Regions from separate parts of the Marinobacterium sp. MBR-109 genome, predicted to be linked through region 2. Evidence: predicted binding sites of a transcription regulator. Region 2 holds the regulator's gene; each other region holds the start of a gene.

Region 1 (4,433 bases), on a different contig from region 2:
GTCCGAAGAAGAGCTCGAACACGGTCATGTTCACGGTGCCGGTGGACACCAGCACTGAGCTCGACACTCAGCGCTGATCGATCAAGATGCCCGGTGATACCGGGCATCTTTGTTTTCAACGGTCGTCGGATGTTGCTTCAATCTGATGAATGCTCAGATCCGCGCCATTGAACTCTTCCTCGGCCGACAGACGCAGCCCCACTACCGCCTTGATTGCTCCATAGACCAGCAGGCCACCCAACACCGCAATCACAACACCGAGAAGAGTTCCGAGCAGCTGCGAGGCCAGGCTGATACCGCCCAGTCCACCCAGGGCTTCACTGCCAAAAATACCGGCGGCAACGCCCCCCCAGACGCCACACAGGCCGTGCAGCGGCCAAACACCCAGCACATCATCGATCTTCCAGCGGTTCTGCACCAGTGTAAAGGTCCAGACAAACAGGGCACCGGCCACACCGCCCACCACCAGCGAACCCAGTGGATGCATCAGGTCAGAGCCGGCACAGACGGCCACCAGCCCGGCCAGGGGGCCGTTATGAATAAAGCCCGGGTCGTTACGACCAACGATCAGGGCCGTTATGATACCCCCTACCATCGCCATCAGGCTGTTCATTGCCACCAGGCCTGACACACCATCCAGTGTCTGCGCAGACATGACGTTAAAACCGAACCAGCCGATGCACAATATCCAGGCACCCAGCGCCAGAAACGGAATATTCGATGGCGGGAATGCGACCAATCGCCCACCTTTGTAGCGTCCATGACGTATGCCCAGCAGTACCACTGCAACCAGTGCCAGCCAGCCACCAACACCGTGCACCACAACAGAGCCGGCAAAATCATGGAACGGCGCACCAAAGCGCTCTTCCAGCCAGGCCTGAACACCGAAATTGCCATTCCAGGCGATGCCTTCGAACAGCGGGTACACCAGACCAACCACCAGCGCTGAAGCGATCAGAAACGGCCAGAAGCGACCACGCTCGGCAATTCCACCGGAGATAATGGCGGGAATTGCGGCAGCAAAGGTCATGAGAAAGAAGAATTTTACCAGCTCATAGCCGCTATCGCGGGAGAGCACGGCGGCGCTGTCATAAAAGGTGATGCCATAGGCCAGCCAGTAGCCTACGAACAGGTAGGCCAAGGCTGAAAAGCCGAAATCACTCATGATCTTGGCCAGTGCATTGACCTGGTTTTTGCGACGCACCGTGCCCACTTCAAGAAATGCGAAGCCGGCATGCATGGCAAACACCATGACGGCGCCCAACAGGATAAACAGGGTATTGGCACTCTGCGACAGCTGCGAGATTGCACTGCTGATGGATTCCACTCGATCTCCTCCGTCTGTTGACGGGCGCACCATCAAGAGGCATCTGCACCGCAATACAGCACGCCCTTGATCGACACCCGGATGGGTTAAATCGCTCAAACGGCGTGGTGACAGGTACTGCGCACCAATTTGCAGTGTTTGCACCAGCGCCGTGCAGAGCGTTGGTGCAAAATTAAGCAGGTTTTGTGCCAGTTCAGTGCAAACAGCGCAGAAAGGCCCTGCCGCAGTGCATCAGTGACGATGGCGGATTTCGAAGCAGCTGTGAATTCTGGCGTTGCGCTTGAAATCCGGATCAAGTGTTTGGGCCGTGATATCCCGGATCTCAAAGTCAGCCAGCGCTTCACGGTCGATACTGAAACGGCGGTAGTTGTTGGAGAAAATCAGTAGACCATCAGCACGCAGCAGCTGCATCGCACCCTTGATCAGTTGAACATGATCACGCTGCACATCCAGCACATCGTCCATCCGTTTGGAGTTGGAGAAGGTGGGCGGGTCCATGAAGATCAGATCATAGCGATTCTGGTGCGGCTGCTGCAGCCACTGCAGGCAGTCCGAACGTATCAGCTGATGTTGCGCCTTCGGCAGGCCATTGAGCTCCAGGTTGCGCCGAGCCCAGTCCAGATAGGTCTGAGACAGGTCCACACTGGTGGTACTGCGCGCCCCGCCCACACCAGCATGCACGCTGGCACTGGCGGTGTAGCAGAACAGGTTGAGCATGTCCTTGCCCGCCGCCAGCTGCTGCACCTTGAGTCGCGCCGGGCGGTGGTCAAGAAACAGACCGGTATCGAGATAGTCGTGCAAATTGACCTGCAGTTTGCAGCCGTGCTCAATGACTGTCATGAAATGACCAGTCTGATCCTGACGCTCATACTGCTGCTGGCCCTGTTGGCGCTTACGCTGCTTCAGGATCACCCGCTCCGGCGGCAGCTCAAGCACCTGCGGAACGGCAAGCATCACATCCTGAAGCCGCGAGAACGCCTTAACCGGATCAATGGAGGCCGGTGGTGCATACTCCTGAACCACGGCGTGGTCTGGATAGATATCCACGGCGACGGCATATTCGGGCATGTCAGCATCGTAGGCCCGGTAGCAGCTGATCGATTCGCGCTTCACCCAACGCGACAGCTGTTTCAGATTCTTTTTCAGGCGGTTGGCAAACATCTGCGCCTGCTCGGACAGGGCGACGGTCTCACCACCCTGCTCCAGCCGTTGCCGGGCCTCCTGACGCTGCTCTTCCGATTGCTCATGTACCGTAAACAGCAGCAGTTTGCTGTCGATGGCACCGTTGAACAGCCGGTACTGTTTCTCCGCGCGGAGTTTCATCACCTTGCACAGATCAGGATTGCCGGTAAATACAGCCGCCTGCCAGTTGGCAAAATTCTGCTTCAGCCGTTCGCCCAACAAACGGTAAAGAAACATCAGTTCCTGGGTTTCACCAAGTCGCTCACCGTAGGGCGGATTGGTGATCAGCAGGCCCCTCTCACACCCCTCAGGCCGCTGCAGCTGATCCAGTGGCCGGCGCTCAAACCGGATCAGTTCAGCAATACCGGCACGGCGAGCGTTTTCCTCGGCCCGCGACAACACGCTGGCATCGGCATCAAAACCGTAAAAACGCGCCTGCACCTTTGCCAGACCGGCTTCCCGACGCTGGCGGGCCTCTTCAAGCAGTTGCTGCCACAGGCGGGAATCATGCCCCGGCCAGCGGCTGAACCCGAACGTCTGTCGGAACAGACCCGGTGCGATGTCGGCACTCATCAAAACCGCTTCCGTGAGCAAAGTGCCTGAACCGCACATGGGGTCCAGCAATGTATCAAGCTCAGCGGCAGGCCAGCCTGCCCGGATCAGCACAGCAGCGGCCAGATTCTCTTTCATCGGCGCCGCACCGGCCTTGAGACGGTAGCCACGCCGGTGCAGGCTGTCCCCGGAGAGGTCCAGCGCTACCGTGACCCGGTTGCGGTGCAGGTGAACGTTGATGCGCAGATCGGGCTGATTGCGTTCGACACTCGGACGCTGCCCGGTTGCCGAGCGAATCTGGTCCACGATCGCATCCTTGACCTTGAGGGCACCGAAGTGGGTGTTGTTGATCGCATCGGAACGGCCGTTGAAATCCACAGTCAGTGTCCCGGAGGGGCGCAGATGCTCAAGCCAGTCCACGGTCTGTACCAGCTGATACAGTGTGTCTGCATCCGGCACCTCACCTTCTGCCAGCGGCATCAGGACTCGGTTGCCGAGCCGAGACCAGAGGCAGATGCGGTAAGCGGTTTCAAGTTCGGCATCACAGGACACGCCTGCGACGGTCTGACGTACCTCTGCAGCGCCCAGCTGAATCAGCTCGTCCTGTAACAGAATTTCCAGCCCCTTGGGACAGGTGATGAAGAGTTGCATTGTCTGGAGTAGCTCCGACCTGATCATGACGATGTTTTACTGTCTGCAGGTAACGACCTGTCATGAAAGTGAAAAATATTCATTCAAGCGCCGCAACTGCAGCAATTCTGATTAAGCACTTGATTTGATGACCGATGCTGCAGATGCGCTCGGATAAATTTTATTACAACACTGTAACAACATAGTTTATTTAAATCGCCACAGCCTGTTTTTTCAGATATCAATAGGGGTGTGACGTCACGACAGAAAACCGTAAAGCGCATCCCCGTTCCATGCAGTTACCTTAACGTCGGGGACAGTATAATCAGAATATGTGAGGCGCAAAGTATGAAGAAACAGAAACGGGATCGTACCTCTACTCTGTTTAATCGTGGATTCATGGCTGGCATCAACGGGCGTTCCCGTGAGGAATGTCCAGTCCAGACAGTTGAGCTGCGCAGTCACTGGATGAGTGGCTGGCGCGAAGGACGTGAAGCGCACTGGAGTGGAATGTCCGGCGTTTCTGCTATCCAACACAACCCTTCAATGCACTGACGGTGCAACTCACCTCTTAAATCTGAACGACAGGCCTGCACGCAGGCCTGTCGTTGTGTTCAACCGCGCTTGAGCTGCTCAATCGCCTCGAGCGAATCCCGTACCAGTGACGGCCCACGGTAGATGAAGCCGGTATAGATCTGCACCAGGCTTGCGCCCGCCTCGATCTTCTCGGCGGCATCGAAGC
Region 2 (4,433 bases):
TACACTGGTGATGTAGAGATCATTCAAGGCAGTATGGAGATTCGGGGTGAACGCGTTGAACTGCACCGCGCGGCAGACGGCAGCATTGACCGTATCATCTCCACCGGCAAACCGGCCGAGTTTCAACAACAGCCGTCTGCCGAACAGCCCCTGACCAAGGCCTACGGCGACAAAATGGACTATCGCGTCAAGCAGCAGGAGATCACCATCACCGAAAATGCGCGCGTCGATCAGGCCAAGGACACCTTCACCGGTGAGCGGATCGTCTACAACATGGAGCGCGCACTGGTGAACGCCTTCGGCAGTGACCGCAAGGGCGGCGAGCGGGTCAAGATGGTGATTCAGCCCAAGCCTGCGGAGGCCAACTGATGGCCACACTGGAAGCCCTGCATCTTGCCAAAAGCTACAAGGGGCGTCAGGTGGTACAGGATGTATCCCTGCAGATGGAAACCGGTCAGATCGTCGGGCTGCTCGGACCCAACGGTGCCGGCAAGACCACCTGCTTTTACATGATTGTTGGACTTATCCACGCCGACAAGGGGCAGATCCGCCTGCATCAGGATGATGTTACCCGCCTGCCCATGCATGAGCGGGCACGCCGCGGCATAGGCTATCTGCCCCAGGAGGCCTCGGTATTTCGCAAACTGAGCGTGCACGACAACCTGATGGCCATTCTGGAAACCCGCAAGGAACTCGGCATCTCGGATCGCAAAACACTGCTGGAGCAGTTGTTGGAAGAGTTTCACATCACTCACCTGCGCGACAGTCTGGGCATGGCCCTGTCTGGCGGTGAACGCCGACGTGTCGAGATCGCACGCGCGCTGGCAACCGAGCCTGACTTTATTCTTCTGGACGAGCCCTTTGCCGGCGTCGACCCGATCTCGGTCAGTGACATCAAGCAGACCATTCGCCACCTGCAGTCTCGAGGCATCGGCATCCTGATCACGGATCACAACGTGCGCGAGACCCTCGACATCTGCGAGCGAGCGTATATCGTAAGTGAAGGAGGGATACTCGCACAGGGCACACCCGCCGAAATTCTGGCGAACGAACAGGTCCGCCGCGCCTACCTGGGCGAGCAGTTTTCCCTTTGATCCAGAACCGTCAACCATGCACATCCACTCCGTCCACCTGGCAGCTCTGATATGAAGCAATCGTTACAACTCAAGATCGGCCAGCATCTGACAATGACACCACAGCTGCAACAGGCAATACGCCTGCTGCAGCTGTCAACGCTGGACCTGCAGCAGGAGATCCAGGAAGCACTGGAGAACAATCCCCTGCTGGAAGTCGAGGATGAGCAGGACAACGTGGAGGAGGCACGGGCAGAAAGCCGCGATGACCGCCACGATGCCTCCGATGATAGCCGTTCGAGCGATACTGCCGACGACGATAACTGGGACGAAAGTGCACTGGAAGAACGCTGGAATGATGAAATTCCGAGTGAACTGGCCACCGACAGCAACTGGGATGATACCTTCCAGCACCAGAGCACGCCCGGCCCCGCCCGCGACGACGACTGGGAGCCCGGTGATAACGATTCGGCCGAGGACAGCCTGCAGGACCATCTGCTGTGGCAGCTCAACCTGACACCCATGAGTGACCCCGATCGCATGGTTGCCATGGCCCTGATCGATGCGGTCGATCCGGATGGCTACCTGCGCACTGACGTGAATGAAGTGCTGGAACACTTCCGTCAGAGCGAACCCCAACTGTTCGCCGATGCCGAGCCGGAAGAGATTGAAGCCGTATTGCACCGCGTGCAGCAGTTTGACCCGCCCGGTGTCTGCGCACGCGACTTGAGCGAATGCCTGCAGGTACAGCTGCGCCAGCTGCCTGAAAACACCCCTATGCTGAAAGAGGCCCTGCGCCTGGTGCGCGACCATCTGGGTCTGCTTGGCAGCCACGACTACCGCACACTGATGCGGCGCATGCGCCTGAAGGAAGAGGCCCTGCAGCAGATCATCAGCCTGATCCAGTCACTCAACCCCAAGCCGGGCACCAGTATCAGCAGCGAACAGTCGGAGTATGTGATTCCCGATGTTGTTGTGCGCAAGGTACAGGGGCAGTGGAGTGTCAGCCTGAATTCGGACGCCTCGCCCAGACTTCGCATCAATACCGACTATGCTGATCTTATCAGGCGAGCCGACAACAGTGCCGACAACACCTATCTGAAGAACCACCTGCAGGAAGCGCGCTGGTTCCTCAAGAGCCTGTTGAGTCGCAACGAAACCCTGCTCAAGGTCGCCACCGAGATCGTGGCCCGCCAGATCGACTTTTTCGAAGAGGGCGAAGAGGGCATGAAACCGATGGTGCTGCATGACATCGCTGAAGCCGTAGAGATGCATGAATCGACCATCTCAAGGGTTACCACCCAGAAATACATGCACACCCCCCGAGGCATCTTCGAGCTGAAGTATTTTTTCTCCAGCCACGTCAGTACTTCGGACGGAGGCGCCGCCTCCTCCACCGCCATTCGTGCCCTGATCAAGAAACTGATCAGCGCGGAAAGTACCGCCAAACCACTCAGCGACAACAAGATAGCCGACCTGCTGAAAGAGCAGGGATTCAACGTAGCCAGGCGCACAGTGGCAAAATATCGTGAAGCGATGAACATTCCGCCTTCTAATGAGCGCAAGCGTCTGGTTTAATGAGACTACAGGCACGCCGGAAGAACGTGCTTTATGACGAGGAGAAAACCTATGCAGATCAACATCACTGGTCATCACGTCGAACTGACTGACGCCCTGAACGAATATGTACGTACCAAGTTCGACCGACTGGAACGCCACTTCGATAACATCACCAATGCACAGGTCACACTCAGTGTTGAGAAGCTGCGCCAGAAAGCCGAAGCCGATATCCACCTGGCAGGCGGCGAAGTGTTTGCAGCCCATGAACATGAAGACATGTACGCTGCAATTGATGGCATGGTGGATAAGCTTGACCGCCAGATCATCAAGCACAAAGAAAAACTCAAATCCCATAAATAACCGGTAGCAGCACGTCACGACATGCAACTATCAGAACTGCTGACCTCATCCCGTACACTCTGCCACGTCGATGTGGTCAGCAAAAAGCGAGCCCTTGAGCTCGCCAGCCAGACTATCGCCGAGCAGCTGGACGGCCTGGCCGCTGAAGATATCTTCAGCGGCCTGATCAACCGTGAACGCCTTGGCAGCACCGGTATCGGTGAAGGCGTTGCCATTCCTCATTGCAGAATTTCAGGCGTTACAACGGCCATCGGACTGCTGATGACCCTGTCCAGCCCGATTGACTTCGATGCCATCGACAACCGTCCTGTCGATCTGATCTGTTTCCTGCTGGTACCCGAAGATGGCGCTGAAGAACACCTGCAGACACTGGCGGGGCTGGCGGAGCTGTTCAACGATTCAAACACCCGCGAGTCGCTGCGCAGCTGCGAAGATTCCTCAAGCCTGCTGGATCGCGTCCAGACTCTCTGCAAAGGCGTCTGATATGCGACTGGTCGTCATCAGCGGCCGTTCCGGCTCGGGCAAAAGCACCGCCTTGCAGGCACTTGAAGATGTCGGTTTCTACTGCATCGATAACCTGCCGGCTCTGCTGCTGCCCGAGCTGATCCGGCTGATGCTGGCTGAGGAAAACCCGAGCCGGCAAATTGCCGTCAGTATTGATGCCCGCAACCTGTTGAGTAATCTGAAGCAGTTCCCCAGCGTGATGCGCACTCTGCGCGAGCAGTCTGCACTGAGCACCGAAACACTGTTTCTGGATGCCGGTGAAGCCACCCTGTTGCGACGCTATAACGCAACACGACGGCGTCACCCGCTCACCGACCAGAATCAGAGCCTGCAGCAGGCGATCCGGACTGAACGCAACCTGCTCGAACCCATCGCCAACCTTGCCGATCTTCGCATCGACACCACGCGACTGTCGCTTTATGAACTGCGAGACGAGGTCAAGCTGCGTGTTGCCGGGCGCAGTGAACAGGTTCTGTCACTGCAGTTTGAATCCTTTGGCTTCAAGCACGGGGTTCCGCTCGATGCTGATTTCACCTTTGATGTACGGGCCCTGCCCAACCCCTACTGGGTACCTGAGTTGCGCCGACATACCGGCCTCGACAGCGAGGTGATCGAGTTTCTGCGTCAGTCACCCGAAGTCACCGAGATGGTCAACGACGTGCAGGCCTTCATCACCAAGTGGCTGCCCCAGTTTCAGGCCAACAATCGCAGCTACATCACGATCGGCATCGGCTGTACCGGCGGTCAACACCGCTCGGTCTATATCGCCGAGCAACTGGCTGGTTATTTCCGCAAGCATATGGATAATGTGCAGGTGCTACACCGGGAACTGAGTCAGCCTGCCGCAGGAACAAGCCATGATTGAAACGCGACTGACCATTATCAACAAGCTGGGCCTGCACGCCCGTGCAGCTGCCAAACTGGTCACACTGGCGA
Region 3 (4,433 bases), on a different contig from region 2:
GCCAGCTGACTCTGTACTCCGCGGCGTGATTGATCCACCGCTGCACTGAGTGATGCCGCCTCATCCTGCAGCTGGTATGCAGAGTCGGCAATGCGCCCGACCAGTCCGTCACGCTCCGAGCGCAGCATTTTCATCACCAATTGTACCTGACCGATCCCATCATTGCGCCCGGTGTAGATATAACGCGCCACGGGGTCATCAATTGACGCCTGCGCCTCGGCGGCAAGCTCTCGCCAGGGCTGCATGGTCCAGACTATCAGCAGGGCCGACACCAACAGCGCCCCTGCCCCAAGCGGCAGCTGCAACGCAGGCCAGAACAGTGCCAGCAAGGCGGCTGTGAGGCCCGGTATCAGCAATGACAGCAGCAGCCTGGCGGTAAGCCCAAGCCGGGTTGAACGCAGCTGACGCAGACGTGTCTTGCCGGCCAGCAGCTGCGGATAAATGTGCTCTGCGCGCTCAACGCAGGCACGTGCCGGTTTCTTGCGGATGGATTGATATTCAGCCACGGAGCCGTTTTTCTCAATCGGCGTGACAAAAGCATCAACCCAGTAATGGTTACCGTTTTTGCAGCGGTTCTTGACCAGCCCCATCCATGACTGGCCCGATCTGGCGCGGCGCCAAAGTTCAGCAAAGGCGGCCGGCGGCATGTCGGGGTGACGCACCATATTGTGATTGCGCCCCTGCAGCTCAGCTTCAGTGAAGCCGCTGACTTTGATGAAGTCGGGATTAACGTAGGTGATCGCGCCCTTGAGGTCGGTAGTAGAAAGGATGTTGGCGCTGTCTGAAAACGTTTCTTCTTGTTGTGTAACCGGCGTATTGATCTTCAATTGAGATCTCCTGCTGGACATACATTGACTTACTGAGAATGAAGCCGAGAGAAGACACTACTTTAGTACTACACACTAAGCAATAACCCCTCAGGTTGTGCTGAATTATTCGTAATACATTTTTAACTGGATCACCTGCCCACACAATTGCCAGCGGCTGCACACTCCTGGAGCCAAGTGCCTTATTTTGGCGCACAAAACAACAGCACAACATTGTCAAATCCATGTAACACATTGTAAATATTTGTATTTATCAACACTGGCACAGCTTTCGCTTTGACTGAATCAACAAGCGGCATTCGATGCCCGACTTGCTATTCCAAGAGACTGTAAGGGGAAAATGATGAAAAAGCTGACCAAATCTCTGATCGCTGCCGGCCTGCTGACTGCATCCGCTGCAGCAACTGCCGACCTGTCTGTCAATGTCGGTGCCATGAGCAGCTATTACTTCCGTGGCGTTGATCAGGGTGTCAGTGGTGCCAGCCTGATGGCGGGTGCCGACTACGCCTTCGACAACGGCTTTTATGTAGGAACCTGGGGAGCACAGCTGAACGACAGCGAGCTGGAGTATGACCTCTACGGCGGCTATGAAGGTGAGTACAACGGTTTCACTTATGGCCTGGGATACGCTGGCTACTTCTACACCGAAAGTGGTGCCACTGACTTCCACGAGCTGATCCTGAGCGCAGGCTACAGCTTCCTGAGTGCTGAATTTGTATTCGGCACCGAAGATGCCTCTTCCGGTCCGGAAGCGGACTACACCTATTTTGGCCTGACCGGTGAGTACGAAGGTGCTTATCTGACCTATGGCTCCTTCGGCAAGGACTATGACGGCGACTACCTGGAAGCTGGCTATGGCATGAACGTTCAGGGCGTGGACCTGGGATTGGCCTATGTTAACCAGCTGGACGACCTGAACGGTGATGGCAAAAAAGACAAGCAGTTCGTCTTCACCATCAGCAAAACTTTCGATCTCTGACCAGACATCTCCTCTGCGTTACTGAACATACTAAGGTTGTTTTGAGGCCCTTCGGGGCCTCTTTTTTGTTCAGCCATCGGCGGGTTTCAGATCAACGCCCGCTTCCGTTATCATGCCCGCCTGTATCACTGTTTTGGAGCCTCCATGGCGACCTATGCAATTGGTGATCTGCAGGGCTGCCATAACGAGCTGATGCAGCTTCTGACGCAGATCAACTTCAACGAACAGGATCAACTCTGGTTTACCGGTGATCTGGTCAATCGCGGTCCCGGCTCATTGCAATGCCTGCGTTTTGTCAAAAGCCTGGGGGATCGCGCCGTCTGCGTGCTGGGCAACCACGACCTGCACCTGCTGGCGCTGCACCACGGCAGCGGAAAGAAAGTACACCCCACACTGGAACCGATTCTGGCAGCCCCCGACCGGGGTGAACTGATGCATTGGCTACAGACACGCCCACTGTTGCACGATGACAAGACGCTGGGCTATGTCATGACCCACGCCGGCATCCCTCATATCTGGAGCCTGAAAATCGCCCGCAAGCTGGCCGCCGAACTGGAAACCGTACTGCGAAGCGACAAGGCCGAGCGTTTTTTTGCCAACATGTATGGCAACCAGCCCGATCTTTGGCAGGATGACCTCAAGGGGCAGGAGCGCCTGCGCGCCATCACCAATTATCTGACCCGGATGCGTTTCATCACAGCTGAAGGACAGCTGGAATTCAGCGCCAGTGGCCCGCCGGAAGAGGCACCGGATGGTTTTCGTCCCTGGTTTGAACTGCCGCCGGCGAAACCACTCAAACGCATACAACTGCACGGCCATTGGGCAGCACTGGGCCATCATCGCAATGAGCGTATCATCTCGCTCGATACCGGCTGCATATGGGGCAACGCCCTGAGTGCGCTGCGACTGGATGATGGCCAGCTGTTCAGCCAACCCTGCACTGACCACCCGACACCCGGAGACTGACCTGTGAGCGAGTACCGCTGCATCAACATCATCGAAGCCTGTGACCTGATCGATCAGGGCGCGCAGGTGGTCGACATTCGTGATGAAACCAGCTTCAACGAGCTGCATATCCGTAACGCCACCAATCTCAGTAACCACAATCTGCCGGAGTATCTGGCGCAGGCAGACTTTGACCAGCCCTTGATTGTCTGCTGTTATCACGGCATCAGCAGCCAGTCGGCGGCGGCCCACCTGGCACATCAGGGGTTTGAACAGGTATGCAGCCTGGACGGCGGTTTTGAAGCCTGGCGCGCACAGTGCCCGGATCGCTGCAGCCGCTGATGCGGATCTATCTGGTCGGCGGCGCAGTCAGGGATCGACTGCTGGGCCTTGAGGTCAAGGACAGAGACTGGGTCGTGGTAGGTGCTACGCCCAATGAAATGCTGGACCGGGGTTTCAAACCGGTCGGACGTGACTTTCCCGTGTTTCTGCATCCGGATACCGGTGAGGAATACGCTCTGGCCCGTACCGAACGCAAAAGCGGCAAGGGCTATACTGGCTTCCAGTTCCACACCAGCCCGGATGTAACGCTCGAAGAAGATCTTCGCCGCCGCGACCTGACCATCAACGCCATTGCTGAAGCTGAAGACGGTACTTTGCACGACCCTTGGCAGGGCCAGGATGACCTTGATGCACGGATACTGCGCCACGTATCACCGGCGTTCAGCGAAGACCCATTGCGTGTGTTGCGAGTGGCGCGCTTCTATGCCCGCTTCGCCGATCTCGGCTTTCAGGTTGCTGACGAAACGCTGACACTGATGCGCGAACTCAGCGCCGGGGATGAGCTTGCCCACCTGACGCCCGAGCGGGTCTGGCAAGAGACGGAGCGCGCGCTGGCCACCTCCAGCCCGGCACATTACTTCGCCCTGCTGCGCAAGGCGGGGGCGCTGGACAGACTCTTTCCCCTGCTGGAGGGACTCGACACCGATCGTCTGGCTCAGCGTCTGTCCGACGTGACTGACTCGAAAGAACGACCGGCACAGGCACTGGCCCTGCTGCTGTACCAGGCCACCGAGTCGCTAACGCCCGAACAGGCCTGCAGCGCCATCGGCGATTTTTGCAGCCAACAGCGGGTACCCAACCGGATGCGTGACCTGGCCCTTAAACTGCGTACGGGTGCGGACGGTCTGAGCCGGTTTGATCAGCTTGACGGCTGCGCGCGCATCCAGTTGCTGAAACAGCTGGACCTGATCAGGCGCCCTGCTCACCTGTCCACACTGCTGCAGATGGCCAGTCGTATCCACGCCATACCGGCACGGCGGGAAGCCGCACTGCAGCGACTGCTGATGCAGTTATCTGAAGTGGATACCCGCACGCTGATTGAACAGGGCTTCAGCGGTAAGGCTCTGGGGGAGGCGCTGGCCCGACAGCAGGCCGAAATCTGTGCACAGTACAAGGAGTAATGCCATGAGCACACGCCCTCTGGCGCTGGTGACCGGTGCCGCACTAAGGATCGGCGCAACCATCAGTGAACGTCTGCATGATGCAGGCTACGATCTGTTGCTGCATTACCGCCATTCGGCCGAAGCTGCTGCAGCACTGTCCGAACAGCTCAATCAGCGCCGCGGCGACAGCTGTCGACTATTGCAGTGCGATCTGGCCAATCTCGATGAGCTGCAGGG

What was found. The regulator sigma-54, encoded in region 2, starts transcription at its own class of promoters, with help from an activator protein. The targets are predictions, from matches to a motif close to TGGCACNNNNNTTGCTNT.
Region 1: a site for sigma-54 is predicted at 1,501-1,518, ahead of ABIE60_RS07840 (ammonium transporter). Genes of this name have one in related genera too.
Region 3: a site for sigma-54 is predicted at 1,088-1,105, ahead of ABIE60_RS14120 (TorF family putative porin). Genes of this name have one in related genera too.

The regions. Positions count from the first base shown of each region.
Region 1 is NZ_JBEPPZ010000004.1:277,264-281,696, forward strand. Features, by position in the region: gene ABIE60_RS07835 (FKBP-type peptidyl-prolyl cis-trans isomerase) at 1-58, shown strand, start outside; gene ABIE60_RS07840 (ammonium transporter) at 116-1,327, opposite strand; gene rlmKL (bifunctional 23S rRNA (guanine(2069)-N(7))-methyltransferase RlmK/23S rRNA (guanine(2445)-N(2))-methyltransferase RlmL) at 1,559-3,712, opposite strand; gene rmf (ribosome modulation factor) at 4,040-4,246, shown strand; gene ABIE60_RS07855 (quinone-dependent dihydroorotate dehydrogenase) at 4,306-4,433, opposite strand, start outside.
Region 2 is NZ_JBEPPZ010000007.1:120,964-125,396, reverse strand. Features, by position in the region: gene lptA (lipopolysaccharide transport periplasmic protein LptA) at 1-369, shown strand, start outside; gene lptB (LPS export ABC transporter ATP-binding protein) at 369-1,094, shown strand; gene ABIE60_RS10760 (RNA polymerase factor sigma-54) at 1,146-2,651, shown strand; gene hpf (ribosome hibernation promoting factor) at 2,703-2,993, shown strand; gene ABIE60_RS10750 (PTS sugar transporter subunit IIA) at 3,015-3,476, shown strand; gene rapZ (RNase adapter RapZ) at 3,478-4,362, shown strand; gene ABIE60_RS10740 (HPr family phosphocarrier protein) at 4,355-4,433, shown strand, end outside.
Region 3 is NZ_JBEPPZ010000012.1:76,407-80,839, reverse strand. Features, by position in the region: gene ABIE60_RS14125 (methyl-accepting chemotaxis protein) at 1-827, opposite strand, end outside; gene ABIE60_RS14120 (TorF family putative porin) at 1,171-1,806, shown strand; gene ABIE60_RS14115 (symmetrical bis(5'-nucleosyl)-tetraphosphatase) at 1,951-2,772, shown strand; gene glpE (thiosulfate sulfurtransferase GlpE) at 2,776-3,093, shown strand; gene ABIE60_RS14105 (tRNA nucleotidyltransferase/poly(A) polymerase-related protein) at 3,093-4,214, shown strand; gene ABIE60_RS14100 (pteridine reductase) at 4,219-4,433, shown strand, end outside.